DNA from 3 places in the Streptomyces sp. NPDC056144 genome. Region 1 is predicted to be linked to each of the others. Evidence: riboswitches for the same ligand, from Rfam matches in the RefSeq annotation. Region 1 holds a riboswitch; each other region holds the start of a gene.
What was found. Region 1 has a riboswitch for cyclic di-AMP ahead of ACFC0Z_RS21675 (M23 family metallopeptidase). Riboswitches for the same ligand answer to the same signal wherever they lie in the genome.

Region 1 (10,033 bases):
CCACGTGACCACGACGACCACTCAGGGGCGTACTCCGCCCAAGGGCGGCATCTGGAAGCAGACCCGCTCCTTCGACCCCGCCGTGCGGCTGCTCTTCCTCAACCAGCTGACCATCAACCTCGGCTTCTACATGCTCATGCCCTACCTGGCCGCGCACCTCGCGGACGGGCTCGGCATGGCGGCCTGGGCGGTCGGGCTCGTCCTCGGCGCCCGCAACCTCTCCCAGCAGGGCATGTTCCTGGTGGGCGGCGCGCTCGCCGACCGCTTCGGCTTCAAGCCGCTCATCGTCGCGGGCTGCGCCCTGCGGACCGTCGGCTTCGGGGCCCTCGCCTTCGCGCAGTCGCTGCCGACGCTGATCGCCGCCTCCCTCGCGACCGGGCTCGCGGGGGCGCTCTTCAACCCGGCGGTACGGGCCTGCCTCGCGGCGGAGGCGGGGGAGGAGCGCCGGGTGGAGGCCTTCGCCCTCTTCAACGCCTACTACCAGGCGGGCATTCTGCTCGGGCCGCTCGTCGGGGTCGCCCTGACAGGGGTGTCGTTCCGGCTGACGTGTCTGGTCGCGGCGGTGCTGTTCGCCGGGCTCACCCTCGTACAGCTGCGGTTCATGCCCGTGCGGAGCGCCCCTGAGCCGCGGTCGGCGCCGGACGGGCGGGGGCAGTTCCGTACGGTCCTCTCCCACCGCACCTTCTGGCTGTTCTCGCTCGCGATGACCGGCTCGTACGTCCTGTCCTTCCAGGTCTACCTGGCGCTGCCGCTCGCCGCCGGGGACACGGCCGGCGGTGGCGTCTGGCTCACCACCGCCCTCTTCGTCGTCTCCGCGCTGGTCGCGCTCGCCGGCCAGCTGCGGATCACGGCCTGGTGCCGCCGCCGGCTGAGCCGCGAGCGGTGTCTCGTCCTCGGGCTCGCCCTGATGGGCGGGGCGTTCCTCGTCCCGGCGGCGCTGGGGCGGGGCGCGGTGGGGCTGCTGCTGTGCGCGGCGGTCCTGGCCGTGGCGAACGCGGTGCTCTACCCGTACGAGATGGACACGGTCGTCGCCCTCGCCCGGGGCCGCTGGGTGGCCACCCATTACGGGCTCTACAACACGGTCTGCGGGATCGGCATCACCCTCGGGAACCTGGGGACGGGCGCGCTGCTCGACGTCACCGGCTGGTCCGCGGCGCCGTGGCTCGCGCTGTGCGCGGTCGGCCTGGGGTGCGCGGGGGCGCTGGCGCTCCTCGCCCGGGGCGGGCGCCTCGGGGACGGACGCCCCCGGGACGCGCGGCTCGCCGGGTAGTACGCCCAGTCGGCCGCGCGGAGGTCGCCGCCGGGTGCGGCGGCGGCCACCCTGGGAGGACGCGGTACGACACCGGGCAGGAGAGCACAGGTGGGGCACCCCCAAGGACCGGCGGGCGGCGGTTGGCTCCGTACGGACGGCGGCAAGGACGGCCGCCCGTACGGCGGCGCCCGGCGCTTCCTCCGCGCGCTGCCCCCGCTGATCATCGTGGGCGGGGTCGTCTTCGACGTGATGACCCCGCCCACGTACACCGCCGCCCCGCTCTTCTCCGCCGCCCCGCTGATCGCCGCGCCCTTCTTCTCGACGCTCACGACCCTGCTCACCGGCATCGCCGCCGTCCTCGCCTCCGTCGGCCTGCACCTCTACAACGGCACCGCCGACGAGATCCCCTCGCTGACCGAGACCCTGACGGTCCTCACCGTCTCGGCGCTCGCGATGCTCATCAACCGGGTCGTGCGCCTCAGCGGCGAACGGCTCGCGTCCGCGCGGGTCATCGCGGAGACCGCGCAGAAGGCGGTGCTCCCCGCGCCCGCCGAGCGGATCGGCGGGCTCCAGTGCGCGGCCCGGTACGAGGCGGCGCAGGCGGACGCGTTCATCGGCGGCGACCTGTTCGCCGTCCAGGACACCCCGCACGGGGTGCGGCTCGTCGTCGGTGACGTCCGGGGCAAGGGCATGGACGCGGTCGAGGCCGTGGCCGTCGTCATCGGCGCGTTCCGCGAGGCGGCCGAGCAGGAACGGAGCCTGGAGGGCGTCGCGCTCCGGCTGGAGCGGGCGCTGACCCGCGAGGGCACCCGGAGGGACGGGCTCGACGCCTTCGAGGGGTTCACGACGGCGGTCCTCGCCGAGATCCCGAAGACGGAGGGCCCGTCGGGAGAGGGTGCGACCGTACGCATCGTCAACCGTGGCCATCCGCCGCCGCTGCTCCTGTACGTGGACGGGAGCCTGGACGTCCTGGATCCGGCGGAGCCGGCGCTGCCGCTCGGCATGGGCGAACTGGCGGCCTGGCCGGACCGGTCCGAGGAGCACCCGTACCCCCGGGGCGCGACGCTCCTCTTCTACACGGACGGGCTCTCGGAGGCGCGGAACGCGGAGGGCGTCTTCTACGACCCGGCGCGGCGGCTCGCGGGGCGGATCTTCCCGGGGCCGGAGGAGCTGCTCGACGCGCTCGTGGACGACGTACGGCTCCACACGGGCGGCGAGTCGACGGACGACATGGCGCTGCTCGCGCTGAGCCGCCCGGCGACGGGGCAGCCGGAGCGGCGGCGGACGATGCCGGTGGTCCCGCCCGGTGACCATGGGTAGTCGAAGGGTGTCACTGCGATAACAATTGACATACCGTCAGATCGCGGAGGTGTGGAGCCGGGCGGGGATCCCCTTTCTGAAGGGGGGTCAACTCGGGCGATACCCCACTAATTCAATGAACGATCACCCGGAACGGCTTGGAATCGGGACCCCGTGTCTATTAACGTTCGATAACGCAGCGCGGTCGTCCCAGCCGTCGCAAGAGACGGCACCGTGCGCACGCGCCGAATCCCGAAAGGGAACCGGGGAACCACCACTTGGGGTGAATCGAGCCCATTCGCACCCGTGCGGAACACGCACCCGTGCGACCGGGCCCGTAGGAGACCTTCCTGCTCCGAACCCGTCAGCTAACCCGGTAGGCGAGAAGGAAGGAAAGGAGCGCGCCCCCGTGGCGTCCAACACTCCCGCACCCGAAGTCCCCTTCGACGCCTTCGGTGGTGGTGCGGGTCCCGCCGCCCCGGACACCGAGTGGAACCCCACCGAGGGATCCCTCCGCGCCGAGAGCCGCTCCGGCGGCCGGCACCGCGTCGTCAAGCAGCGCTCCAACTTCGCCCGCTCCTCCACCGTCCTCGGCGTCGGCGTGATCGCCGCCGTCGGCGCGGGCGGCCTCGCCACCGCGCAGGACAAGCCCCCGGTCTCGATAGCCCTCCCCGACCTGCCGGACCTGCACCTCCCGGAAGCCGAGGACCTCCCCGGCGTCGGAGAGTTCTTCGCCGACGACGAGCAGGGCAAGAGCGGCTCGAACGGCTCGAACGGCTCCGGGAACTCCACCGGCGCGACCGGCAACGCGAACCCGCTCACCGCCGCCACCTACGTCACCCCGGCCGCCGAGCGCACCGCCGCCGGCCCCGCCTCGGACGCCGACACGGCCGCCCGGGCCGGCGCGGCCACCGCGAACGTCGCCACCGCCGCCACCTTCACCCCGCCCGCGCAGCCCACGGCCGGCACCGTCGACGCGGGCGAGATCCTGCGCACCCGCATCCTCCAGCAGGCCGAGCAGCAGCAGGCCGAGGCCGACGCGGCCGAGAAGGCCGAGGCCGAGCGCCTCGCGGCCGAGAAGGCGGCGACGGAAGCCGCGGCGGCCGAGGCGGAGGCGGAAGCCAAGGCCAAGGCCAAGGCCGAAGCGGAGGCCAAGGCGGAGGCCGAGCGGATCGCCGCCGAGAAGGCCGAGGCCGAGCGGATCGCGGCGGAGAAGGCGGAGGCCGCCCGCCTGGCGCAGCTCGCCGCCAGCTACTCGCTGCCCCTCTCCTCGTACAGCCTCACCGCCACCTACATGCAGTCCGGCTCCATGTGGTCCTCCGGCTACCACACCGGCCTCGACTTCGCCGCGCCCACGGGCACGCCGCTGAAGGCGGTCCACGGGGCCACCGTGAAGTCGGCCGCGTGGTCCGGCTCGTACGGCTACCGGATCGTCCTGGAGCTGGAGGACGGCACCGAGGTCTGGTACTGCCACCTCTCGTCGATGCTGGTCAGCGCGGGGCAGACGGTGGGCACCGGCGAGACGATCGGCCGCGTCGGCGCCACCGGCAACGTCACCGGCGCCCACCTCCACATGGAGGTCCACACGGCGGGCGGCGACGGCATCGACCCGGCGGCCTGGCTCCGCTCCAAGGGCCTGACGATCTGAGCCGAGGCTCCTCTCCCCGTACGGAATAGCCCCGGCGGCGCGGGCAGTTGATCACACCATGACGACTCTCCGCCCGCTGGGCGCTTCCGACCTCCACGTCTTCCCGCTCGCCCTCGGCGGCAACGTCTTCGGCTGGACCTCAGACGAGGCCGAGTCCTTCGCCGTCCTCGACGCGTACGTCGCCGCCGGCGGCAACTTCGTCGACACCGCCGACATGTACTCCTCCTGGGCCGAGGGCCACGAGGGCGGCGAGTCCGAGGCGGTCATCGGCCGCTGGCTGGCCTCCCGCGGCAACCGCGACGACCTCGTCATCGCGACCAAGGTCGGCGCCCACCCCCGCTACAAGGGCCTCGCCGCCACCACGATCAAGGGCGCCGTCGAGGAGTCGCTCCGCCGCCTCGGCACCGACCACATCGACCTCTACTACACGCACTTCGACGACGAGACGGTCCCGGTCGAGGAGATCGTCACCGCGCTCGACCAGCTCGTGAAGGACGGCAAGGTGCGGGCCGTCGCCGCCTCCAACATCTCCCCGGAGCGGCTGCGCGCCTCCCTCGACTTCGCGGAGGCCGAGGGCCTCGCCCGGTACGTGGCGCTCCAGCCGCACTACAACCTCGTGTCGCGCGAGACGTACGAGGGCCCGCTGCTCGACACCGTCGCGGAGGCCGGACTGTCCTCCGTGCCGTACTTCGGTCTCGCCTCCGGCTTCCTCACCGGCAAGTACCGCCCGGGCGCCACGGTCGACAGCGTCCGCGCCGACGGCGCCGCCCAGCACCTCGCCACGGACCGCGGCCAGGCCGTGCTGTCCGCGCTCGACGAGGTCGCGGCGGCGCACGAGGCCGAGGTCGCCACGGTCGCCCTGGCCTGGCTCGCGGCCCAGCCGACGGTCGCGGCCCCGATCGCCTCGGCGCGCACGGTCGAGCAGCTGCCGGCACTGGTGGCGTCGGCGGACCTGACGCTCACCGAAGCGGAGCTCGCCCTCCTGACGAAGGCCTCCGCCTGACCGGGACCCGGGGCTAACTCCTGTACGGGTTGTAGCCGCCGTAGTCGAGATACTGCGGCGGCGCCCACACCTTCCCGGTGGCCCGTGCCGCGTACGTGAGCGAGGGCGAGGCGACCTCCCGGCGCTGCCACAGGTGGTGGAGCAGCTCCTGCTCGCGGGCGGTGAACTCCGCGTCGGAGAGCCCGGCCGTGCCCCGCCGGGCCCGGTTCCGGAGGAACGCGAGGGTCGTCGCGAAGGACTCGTACTCGCCGACCGCCTGCGCCGCCGGAGGGCCGTACGTCCGGGCGGCGAAGGCGCGGGCCATCTGGCGGGCGTTCATCGAGGAGAGCGCGAGCGGTTCGGCGGGGGAGAGCCAGCCGGCCGCCGCGTACGCCGGGAGCTCACCGGCGACGGTGCGCAGCTCGCGCTGGCGGCTCCACACCGCGAGCCAGGTCAGCAGCCCGAAGGCGGGCACCATGAAGCCCACGTAGACGACGAAGAACCAGGGGCCGCCGATGGTGGCCGAGCCGTTCCAGGCGGCGTGCATGCCCATGGCGAGCAGAAGGCCGGCCAGCGGCAGCAGCACCTGGCGGAGCCGCTTGCCGCGCGGGGCGAGCGCGGCGAGGCCGAAGCCGATGCCGGTGAGCACGGTGAAGAGCGGGTGGGCGAACGGCGCCATCACGATCCGCCCGAAGAAGGTGGCGGCGGTGACGGCCCCGAGACCGGTCGTCCCGTCCAGCTGGTCCTCGCCGAAGGCGTTGCCGAGATAGAGGATGTTCTCGGTGAAGGCGAAGCCGGTCGCGGTGAACCCGGCGAAGACGACCCCGTCGACGAGCCCGCCGAAGTGCCGGCGGCGCAGCAGGAAGAGCAGCAGGAGCGCGGCGGCCTTCGCGGTCTCCTCGACGACGGGCGCGACGACCGTGGCGCCGAGGGTGTCGGCGGAGTCGGGGTCGGCGGTGGCGGTGGCGATCCAGCGGACGGCGAAGGAGTTCGCGAGGATCGCGACGAGCGCGGCGGCGAAGGCACCCCACGCGAAGGCGAAGAGCAGGTTCTTCCAGGGGCCCGGATCGACCCGGTCGAGCCAGCGGAACGCGGCCGTGAGCAGCGGTACGGGAAGCACCGCGAGGCCCAGGCCGACGAGGAAGCCCTCGGTGCCGGTCTGCTCGCGGACCATCGCCAGGATCACGAGGGCGCAGAGCGCGAGCAGCGTGATCACGGCGACGGCCCGGAGGACCCGGCTGCGCCAGAAGGCGCGGCGGGGCCGGTAGCGCCACTGGGACCGGTCGGCGGCGACGGCCGCGACGAAGGGGGGCTCGTGCTCGTCGCTGCCCCGCCGCGGCACGGGTACGGCTATGGCAGGGGTGGAGACGGAGTTCGACACCTTCCCGACCCTAACGACCCCCACCGACACCGTACGAGCGAGTTCGGAATCTCTGTCAGTCGCGCGGGACGCGCCGGAAGAGCAGGTCGTGCACGACGTGCCCCTTGTCGATCCCCTGGCCCTCGAAGCGGGTGACGGGCCGGAAGTCGGGGCGGGGCGCGAAGCCGCCGTCGGCGCGGGTGTTCTCGAAGTCCGGGTGCGCGCTGAGGACCTCCAGCATCTGCTCGGCGTACGACTCCCAGTCGGTGGCGCAGTGCAGGACGCCGCCGGGCTTGAGGCGGGTGGCGAGCAGGCTGAGGAACTCGGGCTGGATCAGCCGGCGCTTGTGGTGGCGGGCCTTGGGCCACGGGTCAGGGAAGTAGACCCGGCACCCGTCGAGGGAGTCGGTGCTGAGCATCTCGCGGAGCAGGATGATCGCGTCGCCGTTGGCGACCCGGACGTTGGTCAGGCCGTTGCGGTCGGCGAGACCGAGCAGGTTGCCCTGGCCGGGGGTGTGGACGTCGACGGCGAGGATGCCGGTGCCGGGGTCGGCGGCGGCCATCTGCGCGGTCGCCTCGCCCATGCCGAAGCCGATCTCCAGGACGACCGGGAGCCCGTCGAACATCTCGCCGAGGTCGAGGACGCTCTTCCCGTCGATGTCGAGCCCCCAGTCGGGCCACCGCTTGAGCATGGCCTCGGCCTGCCCGTACGTGACACGGCTGCGGCGCGGCTGGAAGCTCCGGATCCGCCGCTCGTGGTGCGCCCCCGCGGGGTCGGGCATGGGCCCCTCCCCGGGCGCGAACATCCGGCTGCCGCGGCGGGCGGCGGGCGGCGCTGCGGGCGGGGCCGCGGGGGGCTGCGGGGAGGCGTTCTCGCTCTGCTCAGACACAACGGTCGATTCTACCGGCAGAAGAAAAGCCCTATTTGTCCAGCATGCGGAGCGCCCTCCCCGCGACCTCCCGTCCGATCGGCAGGGAAGCCGTCGCCGCGGGCGACGGCGCGTTCAGCACGTGCACCGTCCGGACCGCCTCCCGGATCAGGAAGTCGTCCACCAGCGTGCCGTCCCGCAGGACCGCCTGCGCCCGCACCCCCGCCGCGGCCCGCACCAGATCCGACTCCTCCACCACCGGCAGCAGCCGCCGCACCGCGTCCGTGAAGGCCCGCTTCGACAGCGACCGCCGCAGCTCCCCGGCCCCGTACCGCCAGTGCGCCCGCCCGATCGCCCAGGAACCGGGCCACGCCAGTGTGCCGCCCAGCTCACGCGGCCGGACGACGGACCACCCGTACCCCTCCCGCGCGAGCGCCGGCACCGCGTTCGGTCCGATGTGGACGCCGCCGTCGATGCCCCGCGTCAGGTGCACGCCGAGGAACGGGAACGCCGGATCCGGCACGGGATAGACCAGCCCCCGCACGAGCGAGGGGTCGGCCAGCTCGTAGTACTCCCCGCGGAAGGGCACGATCCGCATGCCGGGGTCGTCGCCGGCGAGCCGCGCGACCTCGTCGCAGTACAGGCCGGCGCAGTTCACGAGGACCTTCCCCCGCACGATCCGCCCGTCGCCCGTCCGTACCGCCACCCCGAAGGGTCTCCGGTCGACGGCGGCGACCTCGGCCCCGTACATGATCCGCGCCCCGGCCTCCTCCGCCGAGGAGGCGAGCTGCCGGGACACGGCCCCGTAGTCGCAGATGCCGGTCGTGCCCACGTGGATCGCGGCGAGGCCGCGCACCCGCGGCTCGTACTCGCTGATCTGCGCCGGCCCGAGCTCGCGCACCGGGATCCCGTTCTCCCTGCCGCGCTGGACGAGCGCGTGCAGGCGGGGCAGCTCGTCCCGCCCGGTGGCGACGATGAGCTTCCCGGTCACCTCGTGCGGGATGCCCCACTCCGCGCAGAACTTCACCATCTCCGCCGCGCCCTCGGTGGCGAACCGCGCCTTGAGGGAGCCGGGCCGGTAGTAGATCCCGCTGTGGATCACCCCGCTGTTGCGCCCGGTCTGGTGCCGCGCGAGCGCGTGCTCCTTCTCCAGGACCGTGACCCGGATGCCGGGACGGGCGCGCGTCAGGGCGTACGCCGTCGACAGACCGACGATCCCGCCGCCGATCACCAGCACGTCACAGTCAAACACCAGCGCCACCTCCCACCCCTGATAGTGCACTGGCCCACTGACAACGCCCCTAAACGCCCACAGCGTGGGATGCGTGTCACGCCGGTCACACCGGTCACGCGGCCCCCCGACCCTTGAGCGCGGCCCCACCCGACCACGCCCCGCGGACCCCCGTCACGCCGGCGCGACGAGCAACGGCCGGGCCAGCTCCCGCAGCTCCACCACCCGGGGCTCGTGCCCGTACGGCTCCAGGCGGTGCAGCAGGTCCCGTACGTACTCGGTCGTCCGCGCCGACGAGATCCGCCCCGCCACCTCCACCGCGAGCGTCCCCGCCGCGCAGGCCGCGTCCAGGTTCCCCGACTCCAGCTCGGCGACGGCCGAGACGACCAGCCGCAGCCCGTGCGAGCGGACGAACTCCTCCGTCGGCCGCGACAGCGCCTGCTCGGTGAAGCGCCGCACCTCGCCCGGCATCCTCAGGTCCCGGTAGCACTCGGCGGCGTCGGCGCAGAACCGGTCGTACGAGTAGAAGCCCAGCCACGTCGGATCGGCGTCGCCCTCCCGGGACCGCTCCAGCCACCCCTCGGCGGCCTTGAGCGCCCCCGCGGCGGCCGGCCCGTCGCCCGCCTTGGCGTGCGCGCGGGCCTCGACGAGCCGGAAGAAGGACATGGTGCGCGCGGTGGCGAGCCCCCGGTTCCGTTCGAGGGCGGCCTGCGCGAGGTCGACGCCCTCGTCGGCGAAGCCGCGGTAGGTGGCCTGGAGCGACATCGACGCGAGGACGTACCCGCCGAGGGGCACGTCCGCGGCGGCGCGGGCGAGCCGCAGGGCCTGGATGTAGTAGCGCTGGGCGGCTTCCTGCTGGCCGGTGTCGAAGGCCATCCACCCGGCGAGGCGGGTGAGCTCGGCGGTCGCGCCGAAGAGCGCGCGGCCGACCTCGTCGGAGTACGAGCCGAGCAGCAGCGGCGCGGCGTCCACGCGTAAGCACTCGGGGACCATCGAAGAACGCCAGTCGCCGCCGCCGTACTTGGAGTCCCAGCGCCGCGCGTCCTCGGCGGCCTCGCGGAGCTTGGCGACGTCGCTGTGCCCCACGCGCGCGTGCTCCGTCCCGAGCTCGCCGCCGGAGGCCGCGCCCGCCCGGCCCCCGCCCCGGGGCGCGTCGCGGGACACGTCCCGCTCCACCGAGGGGTCGGCCGGCGTGATCAGCCACCGGGAGGTCGGCGTCGCGTACGCGCTGACCGCGAACGACCCGGCAAGCGACTGCCAGATCCCGCCGCCCCCGGCCCGCCGCCCGGCGAGGTCCAGCCGGTACAGGTCGGTCGCCGACCGCACCGCCTCGCCCACGTCGCGCGGGAACGCGAGCCCCACCTCGGGCGCCGGGTCGGCGTCCGCGAGGCCT
Region 2 (10,033 bases), on a different contig from region 1:
CGTCGTAGATCGACGCGTCGCCGTGCGGGTGGAGCTTGCCCATCACCTCGCCGACGACGCGGGCGCACTTGACGAATCCGCGGTCGGGACGGAGCCCCATCTCGCCCATCTGGTAGACGATGCGTCGCTGGACGGGCTTCATGCCGTCGCGGGCGTCGGGGAGCGCGCGCGAGTAGATCACCGAGTACGCGTACTCGAGGAAGGAGCCCTGCATCTCGTCGACGACGTCGATGTCGAGGATCCTCTCCTCGAACGCGTCGTCCGGCGGCGGTGTCTTCGTGCTGCGGCGGGCCATCGCGGCTGCGGCTCCTTCACCAACATGGTTGATCTGACGCGGACCATTGTGGACCGTGCCACCGACAACGCCGACCGCGACCCGGAAGAGGGACATCCCGTCCGTACGGGAACTTCGCGAGGTGTCGGCGCGCTTGCATACAGTGGCAGGACTTTTTCACATCGCGATCGAAGGGACGTACATGCCCATGGGTCACACGGCCACGGCCGAGGCCGGCTCCGGCGGCCTGACAGCGACCGAGCACCGGTTGGCGAACGGCCTGCGCGTGGTGCTGTCCGAGGACCACCTGACCCCGGTCGCCGCGGTCTGCCTCTGGTACGACGTCGGCTCGCGCCACGAGGTCGCGGGCCGCACGGGCCTCGCCCACCTCTTCGAGCACCTGATGTTCCAGGGCTCGAAGCAGGTCCACGGCAACGGCCACTTCGAGCTGGTGCAGGGCGCGGGCGGCTCGCTCAACGGCACGACGAGCTTCGAGCGCACCAACTACTTCGAGACCATGCCCGCCCACCAGCTGGAGCTGGCGCTCTGGCTGGAGGCCGACCGCATGGGCTCGCTGCTCGCGGCCCTGGACGACGAGTCCATGGAGAACCAGCGGGACGTCGTCAAGAACGAGCGCCGCCAGCGCTACGACAACGTGCCGTACGGCACGGCCTTCGAGCGCCTGACGGCCCTCGCGTACCCCGAGGGCCACCCGTACCACCACACGCCGATCGGCTCCATGGCCGACCTCGACGCGGCGACGCTGGAGGACGCGCGGAACTTCTTCCGTACGTACTACGCGCCGAACAACGCGGTGCTGTCCGTGGTCGGCGACATCGACCCGGAGCAGACCCTGGCCTGGGTCGAGAAGTACTTCGGCTCGATCCCCGGCCACGACGGCAAGCCCGAGCCGCGCTCCGGCGAGCTGCCCGAGACCATCGGCGAGCAGCTCCGTGAGGTCGTCGAGGAGGAGGTCCCGGCCCGCGCGCTGATGGCCGCCTACCGCCTGCCGCACGACGGCACGCGCGCGTGCGACGCCGCCGACCTGGCCCTGACGGTCCTCGGCGGCGGCGAGTCCTCCCGGCTGCACAACCGCCTGGTCCGCCGCGACCGTACGGCGGTGGCCGCGGGCTTCGGCCTGCTGCGGCTCGCGGGGGCGCCCTCGCTGGGCTGGCTGGACGTCAAGACGTCCGGCGGCGTCGAGGTCCCGCAGATCGAGGCGGCCGTCGACGAGGAGCTCGCCCGCTTCGCCGCCGAGGGCCCCACGCCCGAGGAGATGGAGCGCGCGCAGGCGCAGCTGGAGCGCGAGTGGCTCGACCGGCTCGGCACGGTCGCGGGCCGCGCCGACGAACTGTGCCGGTTCGCCGTCCTGTTCGGCGACCCGCAGCTCGCCCTCACCGCCGTCGACCGGGTGCTCGACATCACCGCCGACGAGGTGCGCGAGGTCGCCGCGGCCAAGCTGCGCCCCGACAACCGCGCGGTGCTGGTCTACGAGCCGGTGGCCACCGAACAGAGCGACGAGGACGGCGCAGCCGAGGAAGAAGGAGCGGACCAGTGACCGACGCCGCCACGTCTTTGACGAGCATGGACTTCCACCCGCGGCCGACGCCCGGCGAGGCCAGGCCCTGGGCCTTCCCGGCCCCGGACCGCGGCAGCCTGCCCAACGGCCTGACGGTGCTGACCAGTCACCGCCCCGGCCAGCAGGTCGTCGCCGTGGAGATCTTCCTGCCGGCCCCGCTCGACGCGGAGCCCGCCGGTCTCGACGGCGTCGCCACGATCATGGCCCGCGCGCTCTCCGAGGGCACGGACAAGCACAGCGCCGAGGAGTTCGCGGCCGAGCTGGAGCGCTGCGGCGCGACGCTCGACGCGGGCGCCGACCACCCGGGCGTACGGGTCTCCCTGGAGGTCCCGGTCTCCCGGCTGCCCAAGGCGCTCGGGCTGCTCTCCGAGGCGCTCATCTCCCCGGCGTTCCCGGAGGAGGAGATCGAGCGGCTCGTCGCCAACCGGCTCGACGAGATCCCGCACGAGGCGGCCAACCCGGCGCGGCGCGCGGCCAAGCAGCTCTCCAAGGAGCTCTTCCCGGCCGAGTCGCGGCTGTCCCGGCCGCGCCAGGGCACCGAGGAGACCGTCAAGGCGATCGACGCCGCCGCGGTCCGCGCCTTCTACGAGGCCCACCTCCGGCCCAGCACCGCCACGGCAGTGATCGTCGGCGACCTGACCGGTGTCGACCTGGAGAAGCTCCTCGCCGAGACGCTGGGCGCCTGGACGGGCGGGCCCGGCGAGCCGCTGCCGATGCCGCCGATCACCGCCGACGACAGCGGACGGGTCGTCATCGTGGACCGGCCCGGCGCGGTCCAGACCCAGTTGCTGATCGGCCGGATCGGTCCGGACCGTCACGACAGCGCCTGGGCGGCGCAGGTCCTCGGCACGTACTGCCTGGGCGGCACGCTCACCTCCCGGCTCGACCGGGTCCTGCGCGAGGAGAAGGGCTACACGTACGGCGTGCGGGCCTTCGGGCAGGTGCTGCGTTCCGACGCCGAGGGGCGCGGTGCCTCGATGCTCGCGATCAGCGGCTCGGTCGACACCCCCAACACGGGTCCGGCACTTGACGACCTGTGGAAGGTGCTGCGGACCCTCGCCGCCGAGGGCCTCACCGACGGCGAGCGCGAGACCGCCGTGCAGAACCTCGTGGGCGTGGCCCCGCTCAAGTACGAGACGGCCGGCTCGGTCGCCGGGACGCTCGCCGACCAGGTCGAGCAGCACCTCCCGGACGACTACCAGGCCCGGTTGTACGCGCGTCTGGCCGAGACGGGCACGGTCGAGGCGACCGCCGCGGTGGTCAACGCCTTCCCGGTGGACCGGCTCGTCACCGTCCTCGTGGGCGACGCGGCGCGGATCGCGGAGCCGGTGCGCGCGCTCGGGATCGGCGAGGTCACGGTGGTGACGGGCTGACAGCTCGCTCGCCGGACGGCCAACGGAGGCCCCGACGCCCTGGTTTCGACCTGGTTCCGTCGGGGCCTTCCGTTATGTCCGAATAGGGAACAAGTCGACAGTATGACCTGTGGCATGTCTTACAAACAGGCGTGTCTGTTTGGTGCGGGGAAGACGGTCCGCATAGCGTCGGGACGGCTGTCCGGCAGTAGTACGTGCCGCACCCGCGGCGACGGACAGTCATCGCCGAGTCCCCGTCAGGCGCGAGCCTGGGGAGCCGGGGACCCACAGTCCCTGGGGTGAATCGGGCGCCTTCGTCACCGACGGAGGGGCTCGTAGGAGACCTTCCTGCTCCGAACCCGTCAGCTAACCCGGTAGGCGAGAAGGAAGGAAAGGAACAGCCTTGGCGTTCACCCGTGCCACCGGGAAGCATCGTGGGACGAGCCGGATGGCTCGCCGCAGCGCGGGGATAGCGGGCGTCGCGACGCTCGCGACCACCGGCGTCATCGGAACCCTCGCCTCCCCGGCACTCGCCGCCGACGGGAACAACCGCTCCGCCGAGGACACCGGCCTGACCCAGGTGGTCACCGAGGACTCCCTCGCGGACCGGATCAACGCCCAGGCCGCCGCCCAGGAGCAGGAGGCCTTCGAGGCCGTCGCCAAGGCGAAGGCCGAGGCCAAGGCCCGCGCCGAGGCCAAGCGCAAGGCGGAGGCCCGCGCCAAGGAGGTCCGCGAGGAGCGCGAGCGCGCCGCCCGCGAGGCCGAGCGCCGCCGCCTCGCCACCTTCCAGCTCCCCGTCGCCGGCTCGTACGTGAGCACCGGCTACAAGACCGGCGGCTCGCTCTGGTCCTCCGGCAGCCACTCCGGCATCGACTTCCACGCCGCCTACGGCAGCACCGTCGTCTCCGTCGGCTCCGGCACCGTCGTCGAGGCCGGCTGGGGCGGCGCGTACGGCAACAACATCGTCATCCAGATGAACGACGGCACGTACACCCAGTACGGGCACCTCTCGTCCATCGGGGTCTACGTCGGCCAGACCGTCGAGCCGGGCCAGCAGATAGGCATCTCAGGCTCGACCGGCAACTCGACCGGCCCGCACCTCCACTTCGAGGCCCGGACGGGTGCCGAGTACGGCTCGGACATCAACCCCATCACGTACCTCCGCGCCCGCGGCGTCAGCCTCTGACACCTCGCGCGTTCCGCGTCACGAAAGCCCCGGCTCGTACCGAGCCGGGGCTTTTTGAATTCACAGGGGGCATCGGAATTTCCGCTCCGCTGCAATAGAGTCGGACTCTCGCGGAAGAAAGCGGAGGTCGGTCATGCGCGTTCCCGCGCAATCGGTATGCACGGCGATCCGGGACGACATCGTCTCGGGCGTCTTCGAGCGGGGAGGTCGGCTGACCGAGGAACAGCTCGCCCGCCGCTACGGGGTCTCCCGTGTCCCGGTCCGCGAGGCCCTGCGCACCCTGGAGTCCGAGGGCTTCGTCGTCACCCGGCGGCACGCCGGCGCCCACGTCGCCGAACCCACCGTGCAGGAGGCGGCCGACCTCCTCGACATGCGGGCGCTGCTCGAACCGCTGGGCGCCGCCAGAGCCGCGCAGCGGCGTACGGAGGCGCACCTCAAGGTGCTGCGGGGCCTGGTCAGGCTGGGGCAGGAGCGGGCCAGGCGCGGCCAGGGCGAGGATCTGCGCGCGCTCGGGGCCTGGTTCCACGAGACGCTCGCGCAGGCCTCCGGCAGCCCCGCCCTGACGGCGCTGCTCACCCAGCTGCGGCACAAGATCGCCTGGATGTACGCGGTCGACCAGCCGGCCAAGCCGGTGGAGGCCTGGGCGGAGCACGGCGCGATCGTGGACGCGGTCGCGCGCGGCGACGCCGAACGGGCCAGGGCGCTGACCGCGCTGCACGCGGAACGCACGCTCGGGCTGCACCGGCTCAAAAAGCCGGAAGACGGCCGTGTGAGGGTTTCGCAACATGCCGTCAACACGGCGAGCGGTCGGAATTAACGTGTGCGCCGTATACAAAGAAGAGTGATCGGACCGCTATTCGCGCCGGTCTTTTCCTGCTGCCTGAAAACGGTGCCGTGAAATGCGAATGGCCCGGCCGCCGGAATTCCGGCGGCCGGGCCATTCGTCGTGCGAAGTCCGGATCAGACGGTCTCGGGGAGCTCGTCCAGACCCTCGGCGACCAGCTTCGCGAGGCGGTCGAGGGCGGTCTCGGCACCCTCGGCGTCGGAAGCGAGAACGATCTCCTCGCCGCCCTGCGCACCCAGGCCGAGCACCGCGAGCATGGACGCGGCGTTCACGGGGGTGCCCTCGGACTTGGCGATCGTCACCGGCACGCCGGAAGCCGTGGCGGCACGGACGAAGATGGACGCGGGGCGGGCGTGCAGGCCCTCGGCCCAGCCGACGTTGACGCGGCGCTCAGCCATGGTGTTGCCCTTCGAGTCTCAAGCGGGTTGTCTAGACCAGTCTCTCACGGGATGCGCGGTGCTCATGCCGACCTTCGGCCCGGATCGGACCGCCTTTCGGCCCTCCCCACCTTGCCCGTCGTCAGCCCGTCGCGCACGCGCGACGCGACCGATGCCGCCAAGCCGTACCGCCCTTAGGCTGACCTCATGCAGAGCGCCTCGGAGCAGTCGGAGCACGCCTATCCCGATCACTGGGAGGCCGACGTGGTGCTCCGGGACGGCGGCACCGCGCGGATCAGGCCCATCACCGCCGACGACGCCGACCGGCTGGTCAGCTTCTACGAGCAGGTCTCGGACGAGTCGAAGTACTACCGCTTCTTCGCGCCCTACCCGCGGCTCTCCGCCAAGGACGTCCACCGCTTCACCCACCACGACTTCGTCGACCGCGTCGGCCTCGCCGCGACCGTCGGCGGCGAGTTCATCGCCACCGTCCGCTACGACCGCATCGACGACCGGGGCATGCCCGCCTCAGGACCCGCCGACGAGGCCGAGGTCGCCTTCCTCGTCCAGGACGCCCATCAGGGCCGCGGCGTCGCCTCCGCACTCCTCGAACACATCGCGGCCGTCGCCCGCGAGCGGGACATCCGCCGCTTCGCCGCCGAGGTGCTGCCCGCCAACACCAAGATGATCAAGGTCTTCACGGATGCCGGGTACACCCAGAAGCGCAGCTTCGAGGACGGCTCCGTCCGCCTCCACCTCGACCTCGAACCGACCGACCGCTCCCTCGCCGTCCAGCGCGCCCGCGAACAGCGCGCGGAGGCGCGGTCCGTCCAGCGGCTCCTCACCCCCCGGTCCGTCGCCGTCGTCGGCGCCGGCCGCGCGCCCGGCGGGGTCGGCAGGACCGTCCTGCGCGACCTGCTCGACGGCGGATTCACCGGCCGGGTGTACGCGGTGAACGCGGCGCTCACCGACGGGACCGGCACCATCGGCGGCGTCCCCGCCCACCCCTCCGTCGGCGCCATCGGCGAACCCGTTGACCTCGCGATCGTCGCCGTCCCCGCCGAACGGGTCCCGGAGGTCGTCGCCGACTGCGGCGAACACGGCGTCCAGGGCCTCGTCGTCCTCTCCGCCGGGTACGCCGAGAGCGGCACCGAGGGCCGCGAGCGGCAGCGCGCGCTGCTGCGGCAGGCCCGCTCGTACGGCATGCGGATCATCGGCCCCAACGCCTTCGGCATCATCAACACCGCCGACGGCGTCCGGCTCAACGCCTCCCTCGCCCCGCAGATGCCGGCCGCCGGGAAGATCGGGCTCTTCACCCAGTCCGGCGCGATCGGCATCGCGCTCCTCGCCGGGCTCCACCGGCACGGCGCCGGACTCTCCTCCTTCATCTCCGCCGGCAACCGCGCCGACGTCTCCGGCAACGACTTCCTCCAGCACTGGTACGACGACCCCGGGACCGACGTCGTCCTCCTCTACCTGGAGTCGATCGGCAACCCCCGCAAGTTCACCCGGCTCGCCCGCCGCACCGCCGCCGTCAAGCCGGTCGTCGTCGTCAAGGGCGCCCGGCACAGCGGCAGCGCCCCGCCCGGCCACCGCGTCCCCGTCACCCGCATCCCGCACGCCACGGTCTCCGCGCTGCTCCGCCAGGCCGGGGTCATCCGCGTCGACACCGTCACCGAGCTCGTCGACGCCGGACTCCTCCTCGCCGCCCAGCCGCTGCCCGCCGGGCCCCGCGTCGCGATCCTCGGCAACTCCGAGTCGCTCGGCCTCCTCACGTACGACGCCTGCCTCACGGAGGGACTGCGCCCGCTGCGGCCGCTCGACCTGACGACGGCGGCGGGCCCGGCCGACTTCCGGGACGCGCTCGCGGCGGCCCTGGCGGACGAGACCTCCGACGCGGTCGTCGTCACCGCGATCCCGTGGGTGGGGGAGAACGGCGCCACCGAGTCCGGTGACGGGGAGGTCCTGGCCGCCGCCCTGCGCGAGGCCGTCGCCTCCGCCCCGACCTCGGCGAAGCCGGTCGTCGTCGTCCACGTCGAGATGGGCGGCCTCGCGGAGGCCCTCGCGGTCGCGACGAGCACCCGCCCGGCACCGCCCGCGCCGGTGACCCCGAGAGCCTCGGGTTCCGCGCCCGCCTCGGGCTCCGCCCCCGCCTCCGGCGCCACTTCGGGGCTCGCGCCCGCGGCCGGCAGCGCGCACGCCTCCGCCCCTGGCCCGGGCGGCGACCCCGCCCCCGCTTCCGAGCGCGGGCTCGCGCCCGCCTCCAGCGGCGCTCCGACCAGCGGCCCCGTCGCCGCAGCTGGGCCCGTCGCCGCAGCTGGGCCCGCCTCCGGCTCCGGCTCCGTGCCCGGTGTCGGCCACGGCGACCGCGACCGCGACCGCGACGGCGACGGCTCCGGCGACGCGGTCGCCGGCGCCTCGGGCGGCGCCCAGGACCGCATCCCGGGCGGCGCCCAGGACCGCATCCCGGGCGGCGCCCAGGACCGCATCCCGGGCGGCGCCCAGGACCGCATCCCGGGCGGCGCCCAGGACGGCACCCCCGCCGCCAGTCCGCACACCACCATCCCCGCCTACCCCGCCGCCGAGCGGGCCGTCCGGGCGCTCGCCGAGGCCGTGCGGTACGGGCAGTGGCGGCGGCAGGCCGCGGAGCCCGGGCGGGTGCCCGAGTACGAGGACATCGACGAGCCGGGGGCCGCCGCGCTCATCGCGCGCGTGCTCGGTGCCGACGCGGCGGACCCGCGGGGCGTGACCCTCGGGGCCGAGGACGCCGGTGAGCTGCTCGCGCGGTACGGGATCACCGTCCGGCCCACGCTCCCCGCGCCCACCCCGGACGCGGCCGTCGCCGCCGCCCGCCGCCTCGGCTACCCGGTCGCGCTGAAGACGACCGCGCCCCACCTGCGCCACCGCCCCGACCTCGGGGGCGTACGGCTCGATCTGGCGACCGAGGAGCAGCTCCGTACCGCGTACGCCGAGCTGACCGAGGTCCTCGGCAAGCCCGAGGAGCTCCAGCCGGTCGTCCAGGCGATGGTGCCCCGGGGCGTCGACACCCTGGTCCGTTCCGCCATCGACCCCGCCGTCGGCGCCGTCCTCTCCTTCGGCCTCTCGGGCGCGGCCTCCGAGCTCCTCGGCGACACGGCCCACCGCCTGGTCCCGGCCACCGGCCGGGACGCCGCCGAGCTCGTCCGTTCCATCCGCACCGCCCCGCTGCTCTTCGGCTGGCGCGGCTCGGCCCCCGTCGACACCCCGGCGCTCGAAGAGCTCCTCCTCCGCGTCTCCCGGCTCGTCGACGACCACCCCGAGGTCGTCGCGGTCTCCCTGGAACCGGTCGTCGTCGCCCCCGGCGGCCTCTCCGTCCTCGACGCCACCGTCCGCCTCGCCCCGCCCCCGCCCCGCACCGACCTGGGCCCGCGCCGCCTGCCGAGTTACGGAGACGCCTGAGGGAGAGAGCCGACGGGGCGGCCCGAGCGGCGCCCACGGCCCCGTACCATGGAGTCCATGGCAAAGAGCGGGACGACGACCCAGGGGCTGCGCGCGGCGATCGAGCGCAGCGGCTACTACCCGGCCCTCGTGGCCGAAGCGGTGGAGGCCGCTGTCGGCGGGGACGCCGTCTCGTCGTACGTGGTGCACCAGGAGACCACCTTCGACGCGAACGAGGTCCGACGGCACGTCACCGTCCTCGTCCTGACGCCGCACCGCTTCATCGTCAGCCACACCGACGAGCAGGCCGCCGACTCCAGCTCCCCGACGCCGTACGCCACGACGTCCACCGAGTCCGTGAAACTCGACCGGATCGCCTCCGTCGTCGTCTCCCGCGTCGTCTCCAACCCCGAGTCCTACACGCCGGGCACCCCGCCCCGCGAGGTCGTCCTCACCATCGGCTGGGGAGCCGTCTCCCGGATCGACCTGGAGCCCGCCGCCTGCGGCGACGCCAACTGTGACGCCGACCACGGCTACACGGGCAACGCCACCGCCGACGACCTCAGCCTGCGGGTCAGCGAGGCCGGCGACGGCCCGGACACCGTCAAGCAGACCCTGGCCTTCGCCCAGGCGCTCTCCGAAGCCATCGCGGCCACCGCCGCCACCACGCGCTGATGGCGCAGCCGACCGCCGTGTCCCACGGCTGGCCCGACGACCCGGTTCCGCTGGCCCTCGACACCGCGCCGGTGCCCGAGTACGGCTCCGGCTCGCTCGGCGACCTGCTTCCGACCCTCGTCGCGGGCCAGGGCGTCCCCGGCTTCGACGGGCGGATCGCCGAGCTCTCCCCGGCCGACCGGAACTGCGTCTTCCTCATCGACGGCCTCGGCTGGGAGCAGATCAAGGCCCACCCGGACTGGGCGCCCTATCTGACCTCGCTGCTCGGCTCCTCGCGCGGCGGCACGGGCCGCCCGATCACCGCCGGCTTCCCCGCCACCACCGCGACC
Region 3 (10,033 bases), on a different contig from region 1:
CGTCTCGACGGGGAGTTCGAGCTCGTGTACGTGGACGACGGCAGCCGGGACCGGACGCTTCCGCTCCTGAGGGAGCTCGCCGCCGCCGACCCCGGCCGCGTCCGGTACGTCTCCTTCAGCCGGAACTTCGGCAAGGAGGCCGCCATGCTCGCCGGGCTCCGGCACGCCGTCGGCGACGCCGTCGTGATCATGGACGCCGACCTCCAGCACCCGCCGGAACTCGTCCACCGCATGGTCGCCCTGCACGCCGAGGGGTACGACCAGGTCGTCGCCCGCCGCACCCGCGAGGGGGACCGGGTCACCCGCACCCTCACCGCCCGCCTCTACTACCGGGCCATCAACCGGCTCGTCGACGTCGAACTCGTGGACGGCGTCGGCGACTTCCGGCTGCTCTCCCGGCGCACGGTCGACGCCCTCCTCGGCCTCGGCGAGTACAACCGCTTCTCCAAGGGCCTCTTCGCCTGGGTCGGTTTCCGGACGACGACCTTCTCGTACGAGAACGCCGTCCGCGAACAGGGGCGGTCGAAGTGGAGCTTCGGCAAGCTCCTCAACTACGGGCTCGACGGCCTCCTCTCCTTCAACAACAAGCCGCTGCGGGCCGCCGTCTACCTCGGCCTGCTCCTCGTCGCCCTCGCCGCCGGCTACGCGGCCTGGATCGTCGGGGACGCGCTGGTCAACGGCGTCGAGACGCCCGGCTACGTCACCCTGCTCGTCGCCGTCACCGCCCTCGCCGGCGTCCAGATGGTAATGGTCGGGCTCATCGGCGAGTACGTCGGGCGCATCTATTACGAGGTGAAGCGGCGGCCCCATTACCTCGTGGGAGAGACCGAGGCGGGGGCCGAGAGCGAGGACGAGTCGGGCGGTACCCGTGCGACGGGTGACTCGTTGTGGGAAGCAGTCGCTCCGAAGTAGTGGCTACGGCCCCGGCGACTCCCTACCATCGATCACCGCAAGGTCGTCCAACTGACGCACGACCCGCCCGGGAGGCTCCTGTGCACCGCCGCGAACGCCGCATCGCTCTCTCCGTCTCCGCCGCGCTCCTCGCCGCGGCCCCGTTGCTCACCGCCTGCGGGAGCGACGCCCATCCAGGAGCGGCGGCCGTCGTCGGCGGTGAACGCATCGAGGTCTCCACGCTCCAGGCCCAGGTCAAGGAGGCCCGCGAGGCGCAGCAGGCCTCGCCGCAGGCCGCCCAGCTGCTCCAGACCAGCGGCGACCTCAGCCGCCGCAAGCTCAACGGGCTGATCTTCGACCGGGTCGTCGCCGCCGTCGCCGAGCAGAACGGCGTCGGCGTGACCCGCGCCGAGCTCCAGCAGACCCGCGAGGCCTTCGTCCGCCAGAGCGGCGGCGAGGACCGGCTCGCGGCCGGGCTGCTCCAGGAGCAGGGCGTCGCGCCGGACCAGATCGACGCGGTCGTCCGCCGGAACGTCCTCATGAACAAGATCGCCGAGAAGCTGGGGATCACCGAGTCCCCCGAGGGCCAGAAGAAGCTGACGGACGTGTTCGTCGCCGCCTCGAAGTCCCTCGACATCGACGTGAACCCGCGCTTCGGCGCCTGGGACGACACCCAGGTCCAGCTGGCCACCGCGACCAGCCCGTGGCTGCGGCAGATCAGCCAGGACCAGGGCGCCTCCCCGGCGGGGGCCTGATACCGGCTTCGGCCGGGGGGCGAGGCCGGGTAAGTTCGAGGGGTGACTTCCGAGAGCCCCGGCCGCATCATCCTGCTCACCGCCAGCCACCGCGTGGCGCCCGGACTGCTGTCCTGGCCCGCGTGGCAGGCACTGCACGGAGCCGACCGGGTGCTCTGCCCCGACGCGCACCACCCGCAGCTGCCGTACCTGACGGAGGCCGGGGTCGCCGTCGAGCACCTGCGGCCGACCGCCGAGGAGCTCGTCGCGGCCTGCGCCGGGGGCCGGACCGTCGTCCTGCTGCCCTCTGGCGAGGGCGACGCGGCCCTCACCGACGGCCTCGCCCGGCTCGCCGGCTCCGGCCGGGTCTCCATGCCGGACCTGGAGCTGCTGCCCGGCTCGTACGACCTGCCCGGCGCCCGGCTCCTCGACCTCGTGCAGGTCATGGATCGGGTGCGCCGCGAGTGCCCGTGGACCTCGGAGCAGACCCACGAGGGACTCGCCAAGTACCTCATCGAGGAGGCGTACGAGCTCGTCGAGGCGATCGAGGACGGGGACCGGGAGGAGCTGCGCGAGGAGCTCGGGGACGTCCTCCTCCAGGTCGTCTTCCACGCCCGGATCGCCGAGGAGCACGCGGAGGAGCCGTTCTCCGTGGACGACGTCGCCGGAGCGCTCGTCGAGAAGCTGATCCGCCGCCACCCGCACGTCTACGGGGACGCCGTCGCCGAGACGCCCGAGGACGTCCACGCGCACTGGCAGCGGACCAAGGCGATCGAGAAGCGACGCGAGTCCGTCACCGACGGGGTGCCGCTCGGGCAGCCGGGGCTCGCGCTCGCCGCGAAGCTCGCGGGCCGGGTCCGCGCGGCCGGGCTCGACGTGAAGCTCCCGGAGGGGGAGGGCGTCGGGTACGAGCTCCTCGCCCTCGCGGCGCGCGCCGACGCGGCGGGTGCCGACCCGGAGGCGTCGCTGCGGGCGGCGGCCCGGGCGTACCGGGACGCGATCAGGGCGGCGGAGGGCGTATGAGCCAGGAACGGCGGAAGCCCGCCTTCGCCGAGGCGCCCGGGGTGACGGCGCTGTTGGTGCTCGCCCTCGGCTGGGCGGCGCTGAGCGGCAGTGTCCCGGGGTGGGCGCGGATCGTGTCCGCGGTGCTCGCGGTGGCGGCCGCGGCGGAACTCGCCCGGTTCGCGATCTGGCGGTCGCGCACGCGGGCGGAGGCCAAGGTGGAACCGGAGGCCGAGCCGGAGGCGGAACCGGAGGCTGAGCCGGAGGCCGAGGCCGGGGCGGGCGCCGAGCGCTGACGGGCTCCGCGCGGGTTTCGCGTGCGGCTCGCGTGCGGCTCGCGTACGAGGCGGTGCTTGGTTCAGTAGTCCGCCGGGTGCTCGCGAGGAGCGCGGGCCTCGGGGTTGTGCCAGTGGAGCTGCGGGGGGCCGAGGAGGCGTTCGGCGGCGCTGCTCGGCCGGACGGTGAAGCGGCCGACGGAGGGCACTGAGTCGTGGTGGATCCGTCCGGGGCCGACGCCCAGTCCTTCGAGGCACTCGGCGACCTCGGTGAGGAAGCCGGGCGGTCCGGCGAGGTAGACGTCGTGCGCGGGCCACTGCTCGCAGGCTTCGAGGGCCGCGAGCAGCCGCTCGGTCGCCTGGTCGCGGCGGCGCCCGGGGGCCGCCGCGATGTAGACGACCCGGAGGCCGGGGAGACGTTCCTTCAGGGCCTCGGCGTCCGGACGGGCGTACAGGTGCTCCTTGGCGCGGGCCACGACGAACAGCCGGCCTTCGATCTCGGGCTCGGTCTCGGCGGCCTCCTCCAGGAGGGCCTTCACCGGTGCCCAGCCCGTACCGGCGCATATATACGTGCGCAGCCCGCCCGGGGGAGTGCGGGCGGTGACCGCGCCGCCGGCGGAGCTGAGCCGCAGGACCTCGCCGGGCCCGGTGTCCTCGACGAGCGCGGTGCTCATCGCGCCGCCGGGGATCCGGCTCACGTGGAGGTCGACGGTGCCGTCGGCGCGGGGCGCGTTCGCGAGGGAGTACGTGCGCCAGACGCGGGGGACCCGGAGCGAGCTGACACTGACGTACTGCCCGGGGACGTACGGGAGGGGCTGCCGGGGGCGCAGGGTCAGGAGGGCGAGGCTGTCGCCGTACCGCTCGTGGCGGACGACGTCCGCGTCCCACCAGGCGGGCTCCCCGGACCCGGCGGCCTCGTCGGCGCCCGCGAGCATCAGCTCGGAGAGGTGGGTGTACGCCTCGGTCCAGGCCTTCTCCGCCTCGACGGTCCAGGCGGAGCCGGCCGCGTGCGCGAAGGCGGCGACGAGGCTCTCGCCGACGGCGGCGTACAGGCCGGGGGTGGCCAGGAACTTGCGGTGGTCGCGGCCGAGGTGGGCCGCGTAGGCGGCGAGGGCGGGGTCCTCCAGGTGGGTCACCACATGGGTGAGCGCGGCGAAGAGCCGGTCCCGCTGCGGGGTCATGTCCTCGGGGAAGAGCTCGCGTACTCCCGGGTTGTGCCAGAAGAGGTGCGAGTAGAAGAACGTGACGGCGTGTTCGGCCCGTCTCTCGACGATCGCGAACGTACTTCTGAGCAGCTGGGGGTCCACTGACAAGAATCTAGGGCACGGCGGGATCACGCCGATCGCGGGTACGGTCGTCGGGTGAGCACCGTGCCTGTCCCGCCGCCCGCCCCCGAGCTCTTCACCTGGGAGTTCGCGAGCGATCCGTATCCCGCCTACGCCTGGCTGCGGGAGCACGCCCCCGTGCACCGGACGAAGCTGCCGAGCGGGGTCGAGGCCTGGCTCGTGACGCGGTACGCGGACGCCCGGCAGGCCCTGGCGGACCAGCGTCTCTCGAAGAACCCGGCGCACCACGACGAGTCCCCGCACGCCAAGGGGAAGACGGGCATCCCCGGCGAGCGCAAGGCCGAGCTGATGACCCACCTGCTGAACATCGACCCGCCGGACCACACCCGGCTGCGGCGGCTCGTGTCGAAGGCGTTCACCCCGCGCCGGGTCGCGGAGTTCGCGCCGCGCGTGCAGGAGCTGACCGACCGGCTCATCGACTCCTTCGTGGAGAAGGGGAGCGCCGACCTCATCCACGAGTTCGCCTTCCCGCTCCCCATCTACGCGATCTGCGACCTGCTGGGTGTGCCGCCCGAGGACCAGGACGACTTCCGGGACTGGGCCGGGATGATGATCCGGCACGGCGGCGGGCCGCGCGGCGGGGTCGCCCGGTCGGTGAAGAAGATGCGGGGCTATCTCGCGGAGCTGATCCACCGCAAGCGGGAGGAGCCCGGCGACGACCTGATCTCGGGGCTCATCAAGGCCTCCGACCACGGCGAGCACCTCACGGAGAACGAGGCCGCCGCCATGGCCTTCATCATCCTCTTCGCCGGTTTCGAGACGACCGTGAACCTCATCGGCAACGGCGTCTACCAGCTGCTGCGCCGCCCCGAGGAGCGCGAGCGGCTCCAGGCCTCGATCGCGGCGGGGGAGACCGGGCTCCTGGAGACGGGCGTCGAGGAGCTGCTGCGGTTCGACGGCCCGGTCGAGATGGCGACCTGGCGGTACGCGACGCGGGCGCTGACCATCGGCGGGCAGGAGATCCCGGCGGGCGACCCGGTGCTCGTCGTCCTCGCCGCCGCGAACCGCGACCCGGAGCGCTTCACGGACCCGGACGTCCTCGACCTCTCGCGGCGGGACAGCCAGCACCTGGGGTACGGGCACGGGATCCACTACTGCCTGGGGGCGCCGCTCGCCCGCCTGGAGGGGCAGACCGCGCTCGCGACGCTGCTGACTCGCCTGCCGGACCTGCGACTTGCCGCCGATCCGAACGAACTGCGGTGGCGCGGCGGGCTCATCATGCGGGGATTGCGCACGCTTCCGGTGGAATTCTCCCCTTCTGGGCGTATTGGGTGAAACACTGGGCTAGTTGACGGTTCGTCAGAACTGTGATCTTCGCGTGATCGGGGCTCCACCGACTTGTGACGAGCGTTCGAATGCCGCTACGTTTCCCGGCAACCTCAGCCGTCACGCGAAAGGCCTCCCTATGCGCTCCGGGAACGGACGACACCGCCGCCCCCGTCAGGCCCCCGCCCTCGTCGTCGCCGCGGGCGTGACCGGGTCCGCCATGGCGCTGCCGCTGCTCGCCACCGGCTCCGCGTCCGCCGCCGACGCCGCCACCTGGGACCGGGTCGCCGAGTGCGAGTCCGGCAGCCAGTGGAGCGCGAACTTCGGCAACGGGATGTACGGCGGTCTCCAGTTCACCCAGGAGAGCTGGGAGCGGAACGGCGGCCTCGCCTACGCGCCCAGCCCCGACCTCGCCAGCCGCGCGCAGCAGATCGCGGTCGCCGACAAGGCGTTCGTCGCCGGCGGCACGGACTGGGCGACCTGCGCGCCGATCGCGGGCCTGAAGAAGGACGGCAAGGCCACCGGGGTCGACCCGGGCCCGGCCACGCCCGCGGAGAGGTCCACGGGGCCCGTGGCGGAGTCCAACCGGACCTCGGGGGCGCCGTCGGCGGCCACGGCGACGCCTTCTGACACCCCCTCCACCGGTACGTCCGCCGGTACGCCGTCGGGCGCGGGCTCCCGTACGCCGGTGACCCCGGAGCGCTCGGTCGCCCCCGCGATCCCCGTCACGCCCGTGACGCCCGCCACCCCCGACGCCTCGGCCACGCCGGACTCCCCGGCGACGTCCGTCACCCCGGGCACGTCCACCCCGCCTGCCACGCCCGGCACGCCCGGCACTCCTGGCACGGGGAAGCCCTCGGACCCCGACGCGCCCGGCACGCCCACCGCCCCGGTCGCGCCCGACGCCTCCGTGACGCCCGTCGCCCCCGGGGCGCCCACCACGCCCGTAACGCCCGGTACGCCCGAATCGCCCGGCGTGTCTCCGGGTGACGCCGCGTCGGTCGCGCCCGGCACCGGCAAGCACCGGGGGGAACCCGCCCCGGAGGAATCCGGCACAACGGACAAGACCGGCACGGCGGACGTGGCGCGGTCCGCGACTGACGCGTCGAAGGATTCGGGCACAACGGACAGTCAGGGCGCTTCGGACGCGTACACGGTGCGACCGGGTGACAACCTGTCGGAGATTGCACAGGAGAACGAACTCCCCGGCGGCTGGAACGCCCTCTACGACGCCAACCGCGGGACGGTGGGGGCCGATCCGGACCACATCCTTCCTGGTCAGAGCCTCGACCTGACGGTCGGTTCGGAGTCGAAGGGGGAGTAGTTCGCGGCTGTATGTCCGGATTTGGGTAAGTGAGACATGGGTCTCTTCACCCCAACTGGCGTGTCACTACCGCGAACTTTGCTTCCGTCACCTCCCACCTGCGCAAACACCCCCCGCCGGAGGGCAAGTAGGGGCGATTTTTCCGCAATGTCGCCCTTTGAGCTTCCGGCGGGCTTGTGCCTATGGTCGTAACCGCTCGCCACCGCGGGCCCCGTCGACCGAAACGCCGAATCCTGCCGTCGGTCGAGGGAACAGTCGTCGCGCAAGCGCCGAAGGCAGGAGTGGGGGACCCAAGGTAAGTGCCGGTCCCGGCCGTTGAGAGACGGCCGAGAACGGCTTGGGGTGAAGCCGCGTGCAAGGACACGCGGCCGGGCAACTTTCCGGCCCGAACCCGACAGCTCACCTCACAGGCGTCGGTGAGGAGAATCCCCATGCTGTTTTCCGCCAAGGGCAAGCACCGTCGTCCCTCCAAGGCCACCCAGGTCGCCGCTCTCGTCGGCGTGACCGGCGTCGCCGTCGCCGCCCCGCTGATGACCGCGGGCACCGCCTCGGCCGCCACCGCCTCCGAGTGGGACCGCGTCGCCGCGTGCGAGTCCGGTGGCAACTGGTCCATCAACACGGGCAACGGCTACTACGGCGGCCTCCAGTTCTCGCCGTCCACCTGGGCCGCGTACGGCGGCACCGCCTACGCCCCGACCGCCAACCAGGCGTCGAAGTCCGCGCAGATCGCCGTCGCCGAGAAGGTTCTCGCGAGCCAGGGCAAGGGCGCGTGGCCGAGCTGTGGCGTGGGTCTCTCCGGCGCCTCGTACTCCGGCGGCTCGTCGAGCTCCTCCAGCTCTTCCAGCTCCTCCAGCTCGTCCTCGAACTCGGGCTCCTCCTCCTACTCCAAGAAGAGCTCCTCCTCTTCTTCGAGCAGCTCCAGCAGCTCGAACGGCTACACCAAGAAGCGCACGGCCGAGCAGCCGACCACCCGCAGCGAGCAGCGCCAGGCCCCGAAGCAGTCGACGCAGCAGTACGCCGCGCCGAAGGCCTCCGCCAAGAAGACCGTCACCACCCCGACCGGCCAGACGGTCAAGAAGGGCGACGGCGAGTACACGGTCAAGGCCGGCGACACGCTCAGCAAGATCGCTCAGGCGCAGGGCGTCACGGGCGGCTGGGCCAAGCTCTTCGACCTGAACAAGGACATCGTCGACAACGCCGACCTCATCTACGTGGGTCAGCAGCTCCACCTGAAGTAAGTCTGACGACGACTCCGCGGTGACCACCCCGGTCCGGCGCGCCCTTCCCCCGTGCGCGCCGGACCGGGGTTCTCCTTTTTCCGGGGCATTCGCCGATTACTGTCCAGTAATTCTCGGGTCCTTCGTCCCGACATGCCCACCCTTGGGCCCTTTTTCGTCCCAGGGGGCGGGCGCACGGCTGGCCGGAGCCCCGGAGACGGTTAGGCTCTTGTCGCAAGGCCAAGCGACCCTGCACCGGACCTTGCGTCACATCCAGCGTCACATCCCAGAAGGAGATGCTCGTGCCGTCCATCGACGTCGTCGTAGCCCGGGAAATCCTGGACTCCCGAGGCAACCCCACGGTCGAGGTCGAGGTCGGCCTCGACGACGGCAGCACCGGCCGTGCTGCTGTTCCGTCCGGCGCCTCCACCGGTGCCTTCGAGGCCATCGAGCTCCGCGACGGTGACCCGAACCGCTACCTCGGCAAGGGTGTCGAGAAGGCCGTCCTCGCCGTCATCGAGCAGATCGGCCCGGAGCTCGTCGGCTACGACGCCACCGAGCAGCGCCTGATCGACCAGGCCATGTTCGACCTGGACGCCACCGAGAACAAGGGCTCGCTCGGCGCGAACGCCATCCTCGGCGTCTCGCTCGCCGTCGCGCACGCCGCCTCCGAGGCGTCCGACCTCCCGCTCTTCCGCTACCTGGGCGGCCCGAACGCGCACCTGCTGCCCGTTCCGATGATGAACATCCTCAACGGTGGGTCGCACGCCGACTCCAACGTCGACATCCAGGAGTTCATGATCGCCCCGATCGGCGCGGAGTCCTTCTCCGAGGCCCTTCGCTGGGGTGCGGAGATCTACCACACGCTCAAGAGCGTGCTGAAGCGCAAGGGCCTCTCCACCGGCCTCGGCGACGAGGGCGGCTTCGCCCCGAACCTCGAGTCGAACCGCGCCGCCCTCGACCTCATCGTCGAGGCCATCAAGGAGGCCGGCTACGCCCCCGGCACAGATGTCGCGCTCGCGCTCGACGTCGCCGCGTCCGAGTTCTACAAGGACGGCAAGTACGAGTTCGAGGGCAAGTCCCGCTCGGCCGCCGAGATGACCGAGTACTACGAGGAGCTCGTCGCCGCGTACCCGATGGTCTCCATCGAGGACCCGCTGTTCGAGGACGACTGGGCGGGCTGGAAGGTCCTCACCGACAAGCTGGGCGCCAAGGTCCAGATCGTCGGCGACGACCTCTTCGTCACCAACCCGGAGCGTCTGGCCCGCGGCATCGAGGAGGGCACCGCGAACGCCCTCCTGGTCAAGGTCAACCAGATCGGTTCGCTGACCGAGACCCTCGACGCCGTCGAGCTCGCCCAGCGCAACGGCTTCAAGTGCATGATGTCCCACCGCTCCGGCGAGACCGAGGACGTCACCATCGCCGACCTCGCCGTCGCCGTGAACTGTGGCCAGATCAAGACCGGCGCCCCGGCCCGCTCGGACCGCGTCGCCAAGTACAACCAGCTCCTGCGCATCGAGGAGATCCTCGATGACGCCGCGGTCTACGCCGGCCGCAGCGCCTTCCCGCGCTTCAAGGGCTGAACACAGCCCTAGGCAGTTCCGTACGTCCCCGTACTCGGTCCCGTACCGTGTGCGGGGACGTACGTATGAACAGGGGAGGCGACCTGACATGGCCGTGAAGGACCGGGACCGGTTCTCGACCGCTACCCGGATCAAACTGCTCGGCGAGCAGACCGCGGCCCGTGTCTACCGTTCGCAGACCCGGCGGCAGGCCCGCCGCTCCCGGCTCACCGGGCGCGCGGCCTTCCTCGCCCTCGTCGTCTGCTCCCTCGTCGTGGCGCTCGCCTACCCGATGCGGAGCTACGTCTCCCAGCAGGGCGAGATCGCCGACCAGGAACGCAGGGCCGCCGAGACCGCGCAGCGCGTCGAGGAGCTGAAGGACGAGAAGGCCCGCCTCCAGGACCCGGCCTACGTCC

Region 2: another riboswitch for cyclic di-AMP. It lies ahead of ACFC0Z_RS14635 (M23 family metallopeptidase); the one in region 1 lies ahead of ACFC0Z_RS21675 (M23 family metallopeptidase).
Region 3: another riboswitch for cyclic di-AMP. It lies ahead of ACFC0Z_RS24610 (transglycosylase family protein); the one in region 1 lies ahead of ACFC0Z_RS21675 (M23 family metallopeptidase).

The regions. Positions count from the first base shown of each region.
Region 1 is NZ_JBHJVF010000006.1:486,468-496,500, forward strand. It holds gene ACFC0Z_RS21660 (PLP-dependent cysteine synthase family protein) at 1-8, shown strand, start outside; gene ACFC0Z_RS21665 (MDR family MFS transporter) at 5-1,270, shown strand; gene ACFC0Z_RS21670 (PP2C family protein-serine/threonine phosphatase) at 1,361-2,572, shown strand; cyclic di-AMP (ydaO/yuaA leader) riboswitch at 2,785-2,949, shown strand; gene ACFC0Z_RS21675 (M23 family metallopeptidase) at 2,961-4,199, shown strand; gene ACFC0Z_RS21680 (aldo/keto reductase) at 4,258-5,202, shown strand; gene ACFC0Z_RS21685 (PrsW family intramembrane metalloprotease) at 5,216-6,562, opposite strand; gene trmB (tRNA (guanosine(46)-N7)-methyltransferase TrmB) at 6,618-7,346, opposite strand; gene lhgO (L-2-hydroxyglutarate oxidase) at 7,462-8,661, opposite strand; gene ACFC0Z_RS21700 (MFS transporter) at 8,815-10,033, opposite strand, start outside.
Region 2 is NZ_JBHJVF010000004.1:125,498-135,530, forward strand. It holds gene ACFC0Z_RS14620 (DNA topoisomerase (ATP-hydrolyzing) subunit A) at 1-295, opposite strand, end outside; gene ACFC0Z_RS14625 (M16 family metallopeptidase) at 477-1,832, shown strand; gene ACFC0Z_RS14630 (M16 family metallopeptidase) at 1,859-3,226, shown strand; cyclic di-AMP (ydaO/yuaA leader) riboswitch at 3,440-3,601, shown strand; gene ACFC0Z_RS14635 (M23 family metallopeptidase) at 3,609-4,391, shown strand; gene ACFC0Z_RS14640 (GntR family transcriptional regulator) at 4,525-5,208, shown strand; gene ACFC0Z_RS14645 (HPr family phosphocarrier protein) at 5,352-5,633, opposite strand; gene ACFC0Z_RS14650 (GNAT family N-acetyltransferase) at 5,820-9,050, shown strand; gene ACFC0Z_RS14655 (DUF5998 family protein) at 9,108-9,704, shown strand; gene ACFC0Z_RS14660 (alkaline phosphatase family protein) at 9,704-10,033, shown strand, end outside.
Region 3 is NZ_JBHJVF010000008.1:189,183-199,215, forward strand. It holds gene ACFC0Z_RS24575 (glycosyltransferase family 2 protein) at 1-912, shown strand, start outside; gene ACFC0Z_RS24580 (SurA N-terminal domain-containing protein) at 993-1,646, shown strand; gene ACFC0Z_RS24585 (nucleoside triphosphate pyrophosphohydrolase) at 1,689-2,648, shown strand; gene ACFC0Z_RS24590 (hypothetical protein) at 2,645-2,923, shown strand; gene ACFC0Z_RS24595 (globin domain-containing protein) at 2,986-4,209, opposite strand; gene ACFC0Z_RS24600 (cytochrome P450) at 4,264-5,523, shown strand; gene ACFC0Z_RS24605 (transglycosylase family protein) at 5,654-6,838, shown strand; cyclic di-AMP (ydaO/yuaA leader) riboswitch at 7,096-7,266, shown strand; gene ACFC0Z_RS24610 (transglycosylase family protein) at 7,270-8,076, shown strand; gene eno (phosphopyruvate hydratase) at 8,352-9,638, shown strand; gene ACFC0Z_RS24620 (septum formation initiator family protein) at 9,727-10,033, shown strand, end outside.